Regions from separate parts of the Bradyrhizobium sp. USDA 4502 genome, predicted to be linked through region 1. Evidence: riboswitches for the same ligand, from Rfam matches in the RefSeq annotation. Region 1 holds a riboswitch; the other holds the start of a gene.
What was found. Region 1 has a riboswitch for glycine ahead of gcvT (glycine cleavage system aminomethyltransferase GcvT). Riboswitches for the same ligand answer to the same signal wherever they lie in the genome.

Region 1 (7,802 bases):
ATTCTGGTCCGTCCAGAATGGCGGTTCTCGGTGAAAAGATGGGCTGAAAGTGCATAACCCCTCCGCTTCCGCCCGCCCCCGGGCGGTGCTATAGCGCAGGCGTATTTTCCACCCCCGCCGTCAAAAGCGCGCCGTTCCCAAGAGGGCCTCCCCGTCATGGCAAAAATCAAGGTATCCAACCCCGTCGTCGAACTCGATGGCGACGAGATGACCCGGATCATCTGGCAGTACATCAAGGACAAGCTGATCAATCCGTTCCTGGATGTTGAACTGCTCTATTTCGATCTGGGCATGGAATACCGCGATGAGACCAACGACCAGGTGACCATCGACGCCGCCGAAGCCATCAAGAAGGTCGGCGTCGGCGTCAAATGCGCCACCATCACCCCCGACGAGGCCCGGGTGAAGGAGTTCGGCCTGAAGCAGATGTGGAAGTCGCCGAACGGCACCATCCGTAACATCCTCGGCGGCTGCATCTTCCGCGAGCCGATCATCTGCAAGAACGTGCCGCGCCTGGTTCCCGGCTGGACCAAGCCGATCATCATCGGCCGCCATGCCTATGGCGACCAGTACCGCGCCACCGACATCAAGTTCCCCGGCAAGGGCACGCTGTCGCTGAAGTTCGTCGGCGAGGACGGCACCGTGATCGAGAAGGAAGTGTTCAAGGCGCCCGGCGCCGGCGTCGCGATGGAGATGTACAATCTCGACGACTCCATCACCGATTTCGCCCGCGCCTCGTTCAACTACGGCCTGATGCGCAACTACCCGGTCTATCTGTCGACCAAGAACACGATTCTGAAGGTCTATGACGGCCGCTTCAAGGACATCTTCCAGGACGTCTTCGACCGCGAGTTCAAGAAGGAATTCGAGGCCAAGGGCCTGACCTACGAGCACCGCCTGATCGACGACATGGTGGCCTCGGCGCTGAAATGGTCCGGCGGTTATGTCTGGGCCTGCAAGAACTATGACGGCGACGTGCAGTCCGACACCGTGGCCCAGGGTTACGGCTCGCTCGGCCTGATGACCTCGGTGCTGCTCACCCCGGACGGCAAGACCGTGGAAGCCGAGGCCGCCCACGGCACCGTGACCCGCCACTACCGCGAGCACCAGAAGGGCAAGGAGACCTCGACCAACTCGATCGCGTCGATCTTCGCCTGGACCCGTGGCCTCGCCCATCGCGCCAAGCTCGACAACAACGAGGCGCTGGCCAAGTTCGCCACCACCCTGGAGAAGGTCTGCGTCGCGACCGTCGAAGAGGGCTACATGACCAAGGACCTCGCGCTCCTGGTCGGCGCCGACCAGCGCTGGCTCTCGACCACCGGATTCCTCGACAAGGTGTCCGACAACCTCGTGAAGGCGATCGCGGCCTGAGGCCGTCATCCTGGGAAGACAGGTGCGAGCATGACCATGGCCCTTGTCAGAGCCGTCGTGCTCGCATCGTTCTCGCTAACCGGGTCGGCGGCATTCGCTGCCGATCCCCTGCCCGACGCCATCGCGGCGCCTGGCGAGTCCAAGATCCTCACCGTCCATGCCGAGGGCGTGCAGGTCTATGAGTGCAAGCCGGTCAGCGACGGCAAGCTCGCCTGGTCGTTCCGCGAACCGATCGCCACCCTGATCGCCGACGGTCGCACGGTCGGCCGGCATTATGCGGGTCCGAACTGGGAGCATGTCGACGGCAGTGTCGTGACCGCCCGCACCGCCGGCAGCGCACCCGGCACCAACGCCGCCGATATTCCCTGGCTGAAGCTCGAGGTGATCGCCCACCGCGGCAACGGCCTGCTCTCCGGCGTCGCAACCGTGCAGCGGATCAACACCTCGGGCGGCGAGCTCAGCGGCGCCTGCGACAAATCAGGCGCGCTGAAGAGCGCGGCGTATTCGGCGGATTACGTGTTCCTGCGACGGGACTAAGCGTTTTCAAGCGAAGTGGATACCGGTTCGCGTGGAGAAAACGCGCCAAACGAAGAATCGAGAGCCTCGTTCCGATTCAATCGGAATGAGGTTCTAGTCGCGGATGCCGCCGTCGGTCTCGCGCGGCGCCTGGGCGATCTCCGCGGCGGCCAGGTCGCCGCCGGCCGCGAGCGGATCGGCAAGCCGCGCCTCCGCGGTCTCCCGGACATGCGCGGCGAGCGCCGGCATGCGCTCGATCAGGGCATGGAAGTCCTGCGCATCGAGCACCAGGAGCTTGGTCTTGCGCGTCGCCGTCACCGTGCCGGAGCGGCTGGTCCGCCGCAGCAGCGCGATCTCGCCGAAGAACGCGCCGTCGGAGAAAGCCGCACAAGCTGGCTCGGCAGGTCGATCTCGACCTCGCCCGCGGTGATGAAATACATCGATGACGCCGCATCGCCGCGCCGCACCAAGACCTCGCCGGCCTCGATGGTCTGCGACCGCAGCAAGCGCATGATGTCGGAAATATCGGCAGCGCCAAGATGTGAGAACAGCGGCACCCGCGCCAGCATGCCCCAGGTCACGACGAAGTCGCGGCGCCGGACCTCGTCGGTCGCGGTCGAGATGATCGCGACCGGCAGCGCGATCATCGCGAAGCCGACCACGATCGCGACCACCGTGACGGTCCGGCCGAGCGGCGTAATCGGGACGACGTCGCCGTAACCGACGGTGCCGAGCGTCACGATCGCCCACCACATCGCCTGCGGCATGGTGCCGAACTTGTCCGGCTGCACCCTGTGCTCGATGGCATAGAGCAGCGAGGCAAACAGCAGCACGGCGCCGGTCAGGATCACCACGCAGCCGAACAGCGTGCGCCGCTCGGCATGTAGCGCCGCCAGCAGCGAGCGCATCGCGGTCGAATAGCGCACCAGCTTGAGGAACGGCAGCATGCCGAACAGCACCAGCGCGGTCTTGTCGCCGGTCGCAAGCGCGACGGCCGACGGCAGGAAGGCCAGCAGGTCGATCACGCCGAGCGCCGAGAAGGCGTATTCCAGCCGCGCCCGCGCCGGCGTCATGTCGCGCAGCGAGTGGCCGACCACGCTCCAGAGCCGCGCGGCATATTCCAGCGCGAAGGCGATGACCGCCGCGATCTCGATGGTCGTCAGCAGCCAGCCGAACTGCGCGTCGATCTCGGGCACGGAGGCCAGGATCGCCGCCAGCACATCGACGGCGATGATGGCGACGATGACCCGGGCAAAGCGCAAGCCGCCCGAATGCGGCAGATCATCGCGTTCGAGCAGCTCGTAGAGACGGTCGCGCAGCCCGGGATCGCTGATCGTGGGCTTGAGCGGAGCCGTCGCCACGATCAACCTCTCCGTCAGGCGCCGGCCGATGCCTGTTGAGTCATGGCCTGTTCGATCGCCGACAGCGCGGCGTCGGCCTTGGCGCCGTCGGGCCCGCCGGCCTGCGCCATGTCGGGCCGGCCGCCGCCGCCCTTGCCGCCGAGCACCTCGGAGCCCTTGCGCACGAGCTCGACCGCGTTGAACCGCGCGGTCAGATCGGCGGTGACGCCGACCACGATGCCGGCCTTGCCGTCCTCGGTGACGCCAACGATCGCGACCACGCCCGAGCCGATCTGCTTCTTGCCGTCGTCGACGAGACTCTTGAGATCCTTGGTCTCGACGCCCTCGACCGCGCGCGCCAGCAGCTTGACATTGCCGACCTCGCGAACGGCTGAGGCGGCGCCGTTCGACGCACCGCCGCCGCCCATCGCGAGCTTCTTGCGGGCGTCGGACAAATCGCGCTCGAGCTTCTTGCGCTCTTCCATCAGAGCTGTGATGCGCGCCGGCACGTCGTCGATCGTGGTGCGCAGCTCCAGCGCCGCGGTCTTGGCCAGCGCGATGGTGTCGTTGGCGTGCTTGCGCGCATGATGCCCGGTCAGCGCCTCGATACGGCGCACGCCGGACGCGACCGCGCCCTCGCTGGTCACGGAAATCATGCCGATGTCACCGGTGCGGCGGACATGGGTGCCGCCGCAGAGCTCGACCGACCAGCCAAGCGCGTTCTGGCCGTGATCGCGGGCGCCCTTGCCCATCGACACGACGCGAACCTCGTCGCCGTATTTCTCGCCGAACAGCGCGCGGGCGCCGGCCTCGCGGGCATCGTCGACGCCCATGACCCGGGTCGTGACCTCGTCATTCTCCAGCACGACATCGTTGGCGATGTCCTCGATCCGGGCGAGCTCTTCCGGCGTGATCTGCTTCGGATGCACGAAGTCGAAGCGCAGCCGGTCCGGCGTGACCAGCGAGCCGCGCTGCGCGATGTGATCGCCGAGCACCTGGCGCAGCGCCTCGTGCAGCAGATGCGTCGCCGAATGGTTGGCGCGGATCGACGAGCGCCTGGTGTGATCGACCTCGAGCTGCAATGTGGTGCCGACGCCGAGCGTGCCCTGCTCCACCGTGCCGAGATGCACGAACAGATCGCCGGCCTTCTTCTGCGTGTCGGTGACGCGGAACTTGACGCCCTCCCCGGTCAGCACGCCGGTGTCGCCGACCTGGCCGCCGGACTCGCCGTAGAACGGGGTCTGGTTCAGCACGATCGCGCCGCTCTCGCCGGCCTTCAGGCTCTCGACCTCGGCGCCGTCCTTGATCAGCGCCGTCACCGCGCCTTCCGCGCTCTCGGTCTCGTAGCCGAGGAATTCGGTCGCACCGAGCTTCTCGCGCAGCGGGAACCAGATCGCCTCGCTCGCCGCCTCGCCCGAGCCCGCCCACGAGGCACGCGCCTTGACGCGCTGCCGCTCCATCGCGTCGGTGAACGACGCCTGGTCGACGCTGATGCCGCGCGACTTCAGCGCGTCCTGCGTCAGATCGAGCGGGAAGCCGTAGGTGTCGTACAGCGTGAACGCGGTGTCGCCGTCGAACATGTCGCCCTTCTTGAGGCCGGCGCTCTTCTCGTCGAGGATCGACAGGCCGCGCGCCAGCGTCTTGCGGAAGCGCGTCTCCTCCAGCCGCAGCGTCTCCTCGATCAGCTTCTCCGCACGGACCAGATCCGGATAGGCCTGGCCCATCTCGCGGACCAGCGCCCAGACCAGGCGATGCATCAGCGGCTCGCTCGCGCCCAAGAGCTGTGCATGGCGCATCGCGCGGCGCATGATCCGGCGCAGCACGTAGCCGCGGCCCTCGTTCGACGGCAGCACGCCGTCGGTGATCAGGAACGCGGACGAGCGCAGATGGTCCGCGATCACCCGATACGACCCAACGTTCTGCTCGTTCGGACCGTGCCCGAGGGTAGACGCGGCGGCATCGATCAGATTGCGGAACAGATCGGTCTCGAACACGCTCTCGACGCCCTGCAGGATGCAGGCCATGCGCTCGAGCCCCATGCCGGTGTCGATCGAGGGACGCGGCAGCGCTACGCGCTCCTCCTTCGTCACCTGCTCGTACTGCATGAACACCAGGTTCCAGAATTCGAGGAAGCGATCGCCATCCTCATCCGGGCTGCCCGGAGGGCCGCCCCAGATGTGCTCGCCGCGGTCGATGAAGATTTCGGAGCACGGTCCGCACGGGCCGGTGTCGCCCATCGCCCAGAAATTGTCCGAGGTCGGGATGCGGATGATGCGGTCGTCCGAGAAGCCCGCGATCTTCTTCCAGTAGCCGGCCGCCTCGTCGTCGGTGTGGTAGACGGTGACCAGCAGCTTGTCCTTCTTCAGCCCGAAATCCTTGGTGATCAGATTCCAGGCGAGCTCGATCGCGCGCTCCTTGAAGTAATCGCCGAACGAGAAGTTGCCGAGCATCTCGAAGAAGGTGAGATGGCGCGCGGTGTAGCCGACATTGTCGAGGTCGTTATGCTTGCCGCCGGCGCGCACGCACTTCTGCGACGTCGTGGCGCGCTGGTAGCCGCGCTTCTCGACGCCGGTGAAGACGTTCTTGAACTGCACCATGCCGGCATTGGTGAACATCAAGGTCGGGTCGTTGCGCGGAACCAGCGGCGACGAGGCCACGATCTCGTGCCCGTTCTCCTTGAAGAAGTTCAGAAATGTCGACCTGATGTCGTTGACGCTGCTCATGTTCATCCAATCGGAAAAAGGGGCCGGCCAGCCGCAAAAAGGCGTCATTTTCCGGCCGAACGCTTTTAGACATTGCCAGCTGCGGTGTCCAGAAACTGTGCAGGCGGATCATGGGCTTGCCGCGGCAGCACAAAGCCCATTGGATAGTTGCTGCAGCTGCGTTGACAGTCTTGGTGGCGCCGTGTTTTCTACCTACCTATACCTAGTCACGTCGGGAGAGACCGGCCTTACCGCCGGCGCCGAAGGAGCAACCGCCCCGGAAACTCTCAGGCAAAAGGACCGCGTGACGTCTGACATCTGGAAAGAGACGCTGGGGTTCGCCCCGATGCGTCCGCCGACGGGATAATACTCTCAGGCACAGCGACAGATGGGGCTTTCTGCAGGTTTCTCAAGGGGAAATAGGTCCCCGGCGGGAACCGCGAGGGCCCTGTGATGCTTGCGCGCGAAACCTCCCCGCTGAAACAGACCCCGCTGCACGCGCTGCACCTTGCGCGCGGCGCCAAGATGGTGCCGTTCGCCGGCTATGACATGCCGGTGCAATACGCGGCCGGCGTGCTGAAGGAGCACCTGCACACCCGCAAGGAAGCCGGCCTGTTCGATGTGTCGCACATGGGCCAGCTCGTGCTGAGGGCCAAATCTGGCAAGGTCGCGGATGCCGCGCTCGCGCTGGAAAAACTGGTGCCGCAGGACATCGTCGGTATCGCGCCGGGACGGCAGCGCTACGCGCAATTCACTAACAATGACGGTGGCCTGCTCGACGACCTGATGGTGGCGAATTTCGGCGATCACCTGTTCCTGGTGGTCAACGCCGCCTGCAAGGCCGAGGACGAGGCGCATCTCCGCGCGCATCTCTCCGACGCCTGCGAGATCATCTCGCTGGCCGACCGCGCGCTGATCGCGCTGCAGGGCCCGAAAGCCGAATCGGCGCTGGCGAATCTTTGTGCGGATGTCAGTTCGATGAAATTCATGGATGCCGGTCCGCGCGGCGTCGGCGACGTCGACTGCTTCGTCTCGCGCTCCGGCTATACCGGCGAGGACGGCTTTGAGATCTCGGTGCCCGCAGACAAGGTGGAAGCCCTGGTCACCGCGCTGCTCGACAATCCCGACGTGTTGCCGATCGGGCTCGGCGCGCGCGACAGCCTGCGGCTCGAAGCCGGGCTGTGCCTCTATGGCCATGACATCGACACCACGACGACGCCGGTCGAAGGCGCGCTGGAATGGTCGGTGCAGAAGGTTCGCCGCAGCGGCGGCGCCCGCGCCGGCGGCTTCCCCGGCGCCGACAAAATTCTCGCGCAATTCGCAGATGGCGCTGCGCGCCGACGGGTCGGCCTGAAGCCTGACGGCCGCGCACCGGTGCGCGAAGGCGCCGCGCTGTTCGCCGATGCCGGCTCGACCGAGCAGATCGGCAAGGTGACCTCGGGCGGCTTCGGCCCGAGCCTCAATGCGCCGGTTGCGATGGGCTACCTGCCCACGGCCCTTTCCGCCGTCGGCACCACCGTTTTCGCCGAAGTGCGCGGCCAGCGGCTGCCGCTGAAAGTCGCCGCTACGCCCTTCGTCCCCAATACCTACAAACGCTGAACGCCAAAGGATCGACCCCATGACGACGCTGTACACGTCCGACCACGAATGGCTCCGCATCGAGGGCGACGTCGCCACGATCGGGATCACCGACTATGCGCAGTCGCAGCTCGGCGACGTCGTGTTCGTCGAACTGCCCAAGGTCGGCCGCAGCCTGAAGAAGGCCGAGGCCGCCGCTGTCGTCGAATCCGTCAAGGCCGCTTCCGACGTCTACGCGCCGATCGCCGGCGAGGTGGTCGAGGTCAACGACGCGCTCGCCGCCGAGCCCGCGCTG
Region 2 (7,802 bases), 170 kb from region 1:
GCTCTAGCGCGCGACGTTAAGCGTGTCGTCGCGCCCAGCGCAAGCCGGGGAGCACCAGCGGATTTGCATGCCCTGTGGGCGGAAAGGCTTGAGGCTAAAGACCTAGGCCGTCGCCACAATGCCTTCCGAAACCGGGCGGAAATTCGCAAAATCCCAGCCGCGTCCGGGCGCCGCATCGAGCAGCGCGCGGGTATAGGCCTGCTGCGGATTGGTCAGCACCTCGGCGGCCGGTCCCTGTTCCACAACGCGGCCATGTTGCATCACGGCGACGTCGTCGCAGATTTGTGCGGCGACGCGCAAATCATGCGTGATGAACAGCAGCGCGATGCCCAGCCGGCGCTGGATTTCGTCAAGCAGATCCAGAACCTGCGCCTGCACCGAGACGTCGAGCGCGGACACCGCCTCATCCGCGACGAGCACGTCGGGATCGAGCGCCAGCGCGCGCGCGATCGCGATGCGCTGGCGTTGGCCGCCGGAGAACTGGTGCGGATATCGCGAGATCGCGTCGGGCGGCAAATGGACGAGCTCGAGCAGCTCGCGCGCGCGCGCCAGCGCATCCTTGCGCGGCATGCCGTAATTGACCGGGCCTTCCGCGATGCTCTCGCCGACGGTGACGCGCGGATTGAGCGAGCGGTAGGGATCCTGGAAGATGATCTGGATCTTCTGGCGATGCGGCTGCAACAGCCGGCGCGACAGGTCGGAGATCTCGCGGCCGGCGAGGCGCACCCCGCCGGAGGTCGGATCGATCAGGCGGACGATGCATCGCGCGACCGTCGACTTGCCGGAACCGCTTTCGCCGACGATGCCGAGGGTGCGGCCCTTGCGCAGAGTGAGCGTGACGTTGCTGGCGGCGGCGACCTCGCGGGCTTTGCCGTACAGCGACCGCTCCCGGTAGACCTTACTGAGCTCGTTGGCTTCCAGCACCACGGGCTCGGTCGTCTCCGGGCGCGGCGCGCGCGGCACCAGGCTCGGCACCGAGGACAAGAGGTTGCGGGTGTACTCCATCTTCGGATTGCGCAGCACGTCCTGCAGCGGGCCGGTTTCGACCAGGCGGCCGTGCCGCATCACCGCGACGCGGTCGGCGATCTCGGCCACCACGCCCATGTCGTGGGTGATAAACAGAACCGCGGTGCCGTGATCGCGTTGCAGGTCGCGGATCAAGGTGAGGATCTGCTTCTGGGTGGTGACGTCGAGCGCGGTGGTCGGCTCATCCGCGATCAGGAGCTTCGGCTCCAGCACCAGCGCCATCGCGATCATGATGCGCTGGCGCTGGCCGCCCGACAGGCGGTGCGGGTAGGAGGAGAAGATGCGCTCCACGTCCGGCAGCCGCACATGCTCCATCATCGCCAAAATCTTCTGGCGCCGCGCGCGGGCATCGAGATCTGTGTGGGCGCGCAGCACCTCGTCGATCTGGCGGCCTACCGGCACCACGGGATTGAGCGCGGTCATCGGCTCCTGGAAGATCATCGCCATCCGCGTGGCGCGGAGTTGCCGCAGCCGCCGGTCGCTGGCGGTGAGCAGTTCCTCGCCGACCAGTTTGACGCTGCCGCCAGACGGCACCAGCGTGCCCTTCTGCTGCAGGCCCATCACGGTGAGCGATGTCACCGACTTGCCCGAGCCGCTTTCGCCGACCAGGCACAGCGTCTCGCTTTCACGTACCTGCAGCGAGAGGTCGTCGATGATGCGATGCGCATCCGCCTTGCGGCCGAGGCCGACGACGAGATTGCTGATGTCGAGGACGACGTTGGTCATGTCAGGGTCTCTTGGCGCTGTGAAGGAATTTACCCACTGTCATTCCGGGATGGTGCGCCAGCACCAGACCCGGAATCTCGAGATTCCGGGTTCGATGCTTCGCATCGCCCCGGAATGACGGCTTCAGAAGAGCTGAAGCCGTCACTTGCCCTCACGCTGCTTCATGCGGGGATCGAGCGCGTCGCGGGCGGCGTCGCCGATCAGGTTGACGCTGAGAATGGCGATCGAGAGCAGCAGCCCCGGCCAGAAGATCAGCGACGGCTTGACCTGGAAATAGGCGCGGCCCTCGGCCATGATGTTGCCCCAGGTCGGCGTTTCCGGCGAGATGCCGGCGCCGAGGAACGACAGGATCGCCTCGGTCAGGATCGCGGACGCGCAGACATAGGTGCCTTGCACGATCAGCGGCGCGATCGTGTTCGGCATCAAATGCCGCCACATGATCTTCGGCAGGCTGGTGCCGAGCGAGATCGCGGCCTCGACATAAGGTTCCTCGCGTGCGGTCAGCACCACCGAGCGCACCAGCCGCGCCACGCGCGGGATCTCGGGGATGGTGATCGCGACCATCACGGTCCAGATGCTGGCGCCCGACAGCGACACCACGGCGATCGCGAGCAGGATGGCGGGGATCGCCATCAAGCCGTCCATCACGCGCATCAGCACCGCATCGACCCAGCGGAAGAAGCCGGCGACGAGGCCGATCAGAAGGCCGATGGCGATCGAGCAGACGGCGGCGCCGAGCCCGATCACCAGCGAGATCCGTGCGCCGTAGATGATGCGCGACAACAGGTCGCGGCCATAAGCGTCGGTGCCGAGCAGATATTGCGCGCTCGACGGCTTCAGCCGCTGCGACGGCGTCAGCAGCAGAGGATCGTGCGGCGCAAGCAGCGGCGCGAAGATCGCCATCAGGATGATGAGGGCGAGGCTGATCGTCGCAACCGCGATGATCGGCGTCGACGTCAGGAAGCCGAACTTGACGCGGAACGGCCGGGTGACGGGAAGCGAGGATTCGGGAAGGGTTTCGATCGCCATTGCTCAGTACCGGATACGAGGATCGAGCAGGGTGTAGGCGAGGTCGATCAACAGATTGACCGCGACGTAGATACCCGACGTCAACAGGATCATCGCCTGGATCACCGGATAGTCGCGCGCCAGCACCGCATCGACGGTGAGGCGGCCGATGCCGGGCAGATTGAACACGCTCTCGGTGACGACGACGCCGGAGATCAGCAGCGCGAAGCCGGAACCGATCACCGTGATGACCGGCACGGCGGCGTTGCGCAGCGCATGGCGCAGCAGCACGCCGGTCTCGCCGATGCCCTTGGCCCGCGCCGTGCGCACGTAATCCTCGCCGAGCACATCGAGCATCGAGGCCCGCGTCATGCGTGCGATCAGCGCGACATAGATGAAGGAGAGTGTGCAGGTCGGCAGGATGAGGCGCTGGAAGAACGGACCGAAGCCGGCCGAGATGCTCTTGAAGCCCTGTACCGGAACCCAGCGCAGATCAATCGCAAAGATCTGGATCAGCACATAGCCGATGACGAACACCGGCACCGAGAAGCCGAGCACGGAAAGCCCCATCACGAAGCGGTCGATCCAGGTGCCGTGCTTCCACGCCGCGATCACGCCGAGGGGCACCGCCACCAGGATCGAGAGGATGATGGTGGCCAGCGCGACCGAGATCGAGGGCTCGAGGCGCGGGACGATCATTTCGAGGATCGGCTTGTTCGAGATCAGGGAGACGCCGAGGTCGCCGTGCAGCAACTTGGCGATCCAGGTGTAGAACTGGATGTAGATCGGCTCGTTCAGACCAAGCGAGGTCCGAATGCGTTCGAGCTGTTCGGGCGTCGCGTTGTCGCCGGCGAGGATGGCGGCCGGGTCGCCCGGCGTCAGCCGCAGCAACAGGAACACGAACAGAGCCACCACGCCCATCACGGGAATGGCGGCGAGGATGCGGCGAAGCAGATATCCGAGCAAATTTGATCCGTTGGGTTGTGGTCGATGAAGTCCCCAGCGGGACCGTTGCACACCAGACCGTAGCACAGATGGTAGCAGACTCACGGTAGAACTTGAGCAAGTCCCATGCCATCGGTGCTGCGGATTTTGCGGTGCAGCTAATCAGTCCTGTTGGCCGCGATTATTCCTCCGGTGAAGTTCGAAGCAGTCCACTGGAAGGTGGATTGATTTCAGCTTTGCGCGCGTCGGCGGGCACATCGAGCCCGGCGCCGAACGACGGCGCCATCGGCGGCGTGTCGAGGTCGCGCCAATCGTCGATCGCCTGGGCCACCATCTGCGCCGTCGCCGCCGACAGCGTCCAGCCGAGATGACCGTGGCCCGTATTGTAGAACACGCCCGGAATCCGTCCGGCGCGAACCACCGGCATCATGTTCGGCATCATCGGGCGCAGGCCCGCCCATGGCACGACTTTCGACGTATCGATCTCCGGGAAATGATGCCGCACCCAGTCCACCAGCGGTTGAATGCGATCGGCGCGAATGTCGCGGTTGAAGCCGTTGAACTCGGCGGTGCCGGCGACGCGGAAGCGGTCGGCGCCGAGCCGGCTGGTGACGATCTTCGCAGCTTCATCGAGCAGGCTGACGGTTGGGGCGGCATTCCGGCTTTGCGGCGCATCGAGCTGCACAGTGATCGAATAGCCCTTCACCGGATAGACATTGACGCGGTCGTTGAGCAGGCTGGCGAAGTGGCGGCTCGCCACGCCGGCGCAAATCACGATCCCGTCCGCCTGTAGCTGCTGTCGCGTCGCGACCGCAGCATCATGTGAAGCAGCTTCGTTCCAGCCGATGCGGAAGCCGTCATCGCCGTGTGCGATCGTGTCGACGTCGGCTTCATGGACGAAGCTCGCGCCACGGCGGATGCAGGCGTCGGCAAGCCCACGCGTGAATTTGTGAATATCGCCGGTCGCGTCGGACGGCGTGAAGAAGCCGCCATAGCAGGTTGTCTGCAGCGCGGGTTCGATGACGCGGATCTCGTCCGGGGTCACCGGCCGGCGGTCGAGCCCGCCTTGCTGCAGCAGCGTGTTGACCTTGAGGCCGGCTTCGAAGCCGGCCCTGTCGTGATAGACGTGCAGGATGCCGCGGCGTTCGAGATCGAAGGCGATGTTTTCGCGCTCTGCGATCGAGAACAGATGCTTGCGCGCTTCGATGGCGAGCTTCGTGGTCTCGATGGTGTTGCCGCGATAGCGCGTGATGTGGCCGACGAACTCGCTGATCCAGGAATATTTGTGCCAGCTCGGCTTCGGGTTCATCAGCAGCGGGGCGTCGCTTCTGAGCATCCAGCGCAGCCCCTTCAGGATGGTCGCAGCACTGTTCCAGACTTCGGCGTTGCTGGCGGAAAGCTGTCCGCCATTGGCGAACGAAGTTTCCATCGCGGCGTAGCGATGCCTGTCAAGGACAGTCACCTTGTAGCCGCGTTCAAGCAGGGCATAGGCCGTCGTTACGCCGGTGATGCCGGCGCCGATAATCGCGATATGTGGCATGATGGTTGTCAGGCTCCCGTGGGTTAGAGTCGCCGAACCACCGGTCAAACCGGCATTCGGCGCCCCATCTGTCACGGTACCTGAGAGCTTGATCCGCATCGGGCTGTGGCCAGAAGCGAACTATCCCCTTCGGTGGACGTCATGGCCCTTGATGTGCGGCCATGTTCGTCTCTCTCCAGATCGTCCTGACGATACAGTCCTTTTGCCTGAGAGTTTCCGGGGCGGTTGCTCCGTCGGCGCCGAAGCCAACAACACGAATGTTGTCGCTTCGATCTCTCCCGCATCGTCGCGTTGGACGGCCGGACCGTAGGCGAAGCCTTAAAAATGGACAAGGCTAAATTTCGATCCGGCAGTGCCAACGTGTTGTGCAGTGCAATCGATGTCAGTCCAGCGTCGCCAGCAGTGCCGCCATCAGGCGGCCGCGTTCGGCGAGGCTGTCGACCTCGATGTGCTCGTTGAGCGTATGTGCATCGGCGCCGCGAACGCCGAGGCCGTCGAGCGTGGGGATGCCCATCGCGCCGGTGAAGTTGCCGTCCGAGCCGCCGCCGGCGCTGCCGTGCGGCAGATCGAGACCCATCGCTGCAGCAAGGCCTTTTGCCTTTTCATAGAGCGCCATGGTGCCCGCATCGGGCTCCCACACCGGGCGGGTGACGCCGCGCGTCACCTTGAAGGTCACGTCGTTGGCGGTGCCCGACAGTGCCAGCATGCGCTCGACGCCACGGTCGAGATCGGCCTGGCGCTTGGCCATGCTGAGCGCTTCGCCGGTGCAGGTCGTTGCGACGCAATTGACCCACTGGCCGCCATGCACGATGCCGACCGAGAAGGTGCAGTCCTCGGTGGTCATGCCGTCGATGGCGATGATCTGCCGCGCCATCTCGCGGATCGCGGAGCGGCCGGAAGACAGCGTTGCGCCGGCATGGCTGGGCTTGCCGGTGGCTTCCAGGTTGAAGCGCGCGATCGCATAGCGGCCGGTGACGACGCCGTTGTTTGGACGGCCGGGCTCCGGCACCAACACATATTTGTTGCGCGCGGCTTCCGCCTCGATGATGTCGCGCGTCGACGGCGTGCCCACCTCTTCGTCGGGGGTGAACAGCACGGTGATCGGCAGCGGAGTCGTGAAAGAGGCGCGCGCCAATTGCCTGATCGCCTCGATCGACAGGTAGTTGCCGCCCTTCATGTCGAAGATGCCCGGCCCGAAGCACTTGTTGCCTTCGCGCCGCCACTTCAGGTTCTCGATGGTGCCGACGGGGTGAACGGTGTCCAGATGGCCGGCGATCAGGATGCCGGGCTGGCCTTGTTTCGGATGGGGAAAACGGGCGCGGACGCAGCCCGCGAAGCCCTGGCGTCCGGCGATGCGCTCGATCGTCGCACCCATGATCGCCATCTCGCGGGCGGCGAGATCGAGCATGCGTTCGACCGCGGCGGCGTCCCAGGTCGGGCTTTCGCATTCCACCCAGCTGCGCAGGCCCTGCAGCATCGTTTCGGAATCAAAGGGGAGATTGGCGGGGTTCATCGTTGTTCTCTCTTGTTGTTCTGACGGCGCCGGCATCGCGCGCGCGTTACGAAAATCTCAGCCGACGATTTTGTAAAGCCAAAATCTGGCGCGCGGCCTCATTCGTTTGTGTACGTCCGATGCGACCTGAAACCGATTGACGCGCTTGGCGCTTGGTGCAAGTCTCGATTTCACAAGCCATACAGCATGTTAGTTCGCCTAAATAGCGAACCACATGCATAACGAATAAGCCGGCTTTGACCAGTTACACGTCAGGAGAGATTGCATGTTCCCTATCTCGCGTTGGAAACACCGCACGCTAGCGGCCGCGTTGACGGCGCTCGCGCTGTCGTTCGCGCCGCAGGAATTGTCATTCGCGCCGCAGGCGATGGCCGCGGGCAAGACCATCACCGCGGTGATGCACTCGGATCTGCGCGTCATCGATCCGATCATGACCACGGCCTACATCACCCGCGATCATGGCTACATGATCTATGACACGCTGCTGGCGACGGATTCCAATTTCAAGATCCAGCCGCAGATGGCGGACTGGAAGGTTTCCGACGACAAGCTGACCTACACGTTCACACTGCGCGACGGTCTGAAGTGGCACGACGGCGCGCCGGTCACCGCGGAAGACTGCGTCGCCTCGCTGCAGCGTTGGGGCAAGGTCGACGGCATGGGCCAGAAGCTGATGGACTTCGTCGCGAGCCTGGAGGCGACCGACGCCAAGACCATCACGCTGAAGCTGAAGGAACCCTACGGCCTCGTGCTGGAATCGATCGGCAAGCCGTCATCGCGCGTGCCGTTCATGATGCCGAAGCGTCTGGCCGAGACGCCGCCGGACAAGCCGATCCCGGAACAGATCGGCTCCGGACCGTTCAAATTCGTGCAGGCGGAATTCCAGCCGGGCGTGAAGGCGGTCTATGAGAAGAACAAGGACTACGTGCCGCGCAAGGAGCCGGCGAGCTGGACCGCGGGCGGCAAGGTCGTCAAGGTCGACCGCGTCGAGTGGGTCACGATGGCCGATGCGCAGACCGCGGTGAACGCGTTGCAATCCGGCGA

Region 2: another riboswitch for glycine. It lies ahead of ACVW1B_RS19330 (D-amino acid dehydrogenase); the one in region 1 lies ahead of gcvT (glycine cleavage system aminomethyltransferase GcvT).

The regions. Positions count from the first base shown of each region.
Region 1 is NZ_JBSSGF010000001.1:4,330,679-4,338,480, forward strand. Features, by position in the region: gene ACVW1B_RS20160 (NADP-dependent isocitrate dehydrogenase) at 157-1,371, shown strand; gene ACVW1B_RS20165 (DUF3455 domain-containing protein) at 1,408-1,908, shown strand; partial or broken gene ACVW1B_RS20170 (cyclic nucleotide-gated ion channel) at 2,002-3,251, opposite strand; gene alaS (alanine--tRNA ligase) at 3,263-5,950, opposite strand; glycine riboswitch at 6,153-6,241, shown strand; gene gcvT (glycine cleavage system aminomethyltransferase GcvT) at 6,383-7,528, shown strand; gene gcvH (glycine cleavage system protein GcvH) at 7,548-7,802, shown strand, end outside.
Region 2 is NZ_JBSSGF010000001.1:4,163,985-4,171,786, reverse strand. Features, by position in the region: gene ACVW1B_RS19345 (ABC transporter ATP-binding protein) at 103-1,752, opposite strand; gene ACVW1B_RS19340 (ABC transporter permease) at 1,894-2,781, opposite strand; gene ACVW1B_RS19335 (ABC transporter permease) at 2,785-3,726, opposite strand; gene ACVW1B_RS19330 (D-amino acid dehydrogenase) at 3,887-5,245, opposite strand; glycine riboswitch at 5,312-5,426, opposite strand; glycine riboswitch at 5,430-5,536, opposite strand; gene ACVW1B_RS19325 (M20/M25/M40 family metallo-hydrolase) at 5,628-6,758, opposite strand; gene ACVW1B_RS19320 (ABC transporter substrate-binding protein) at 7,024-7,802, shown strand, end outside.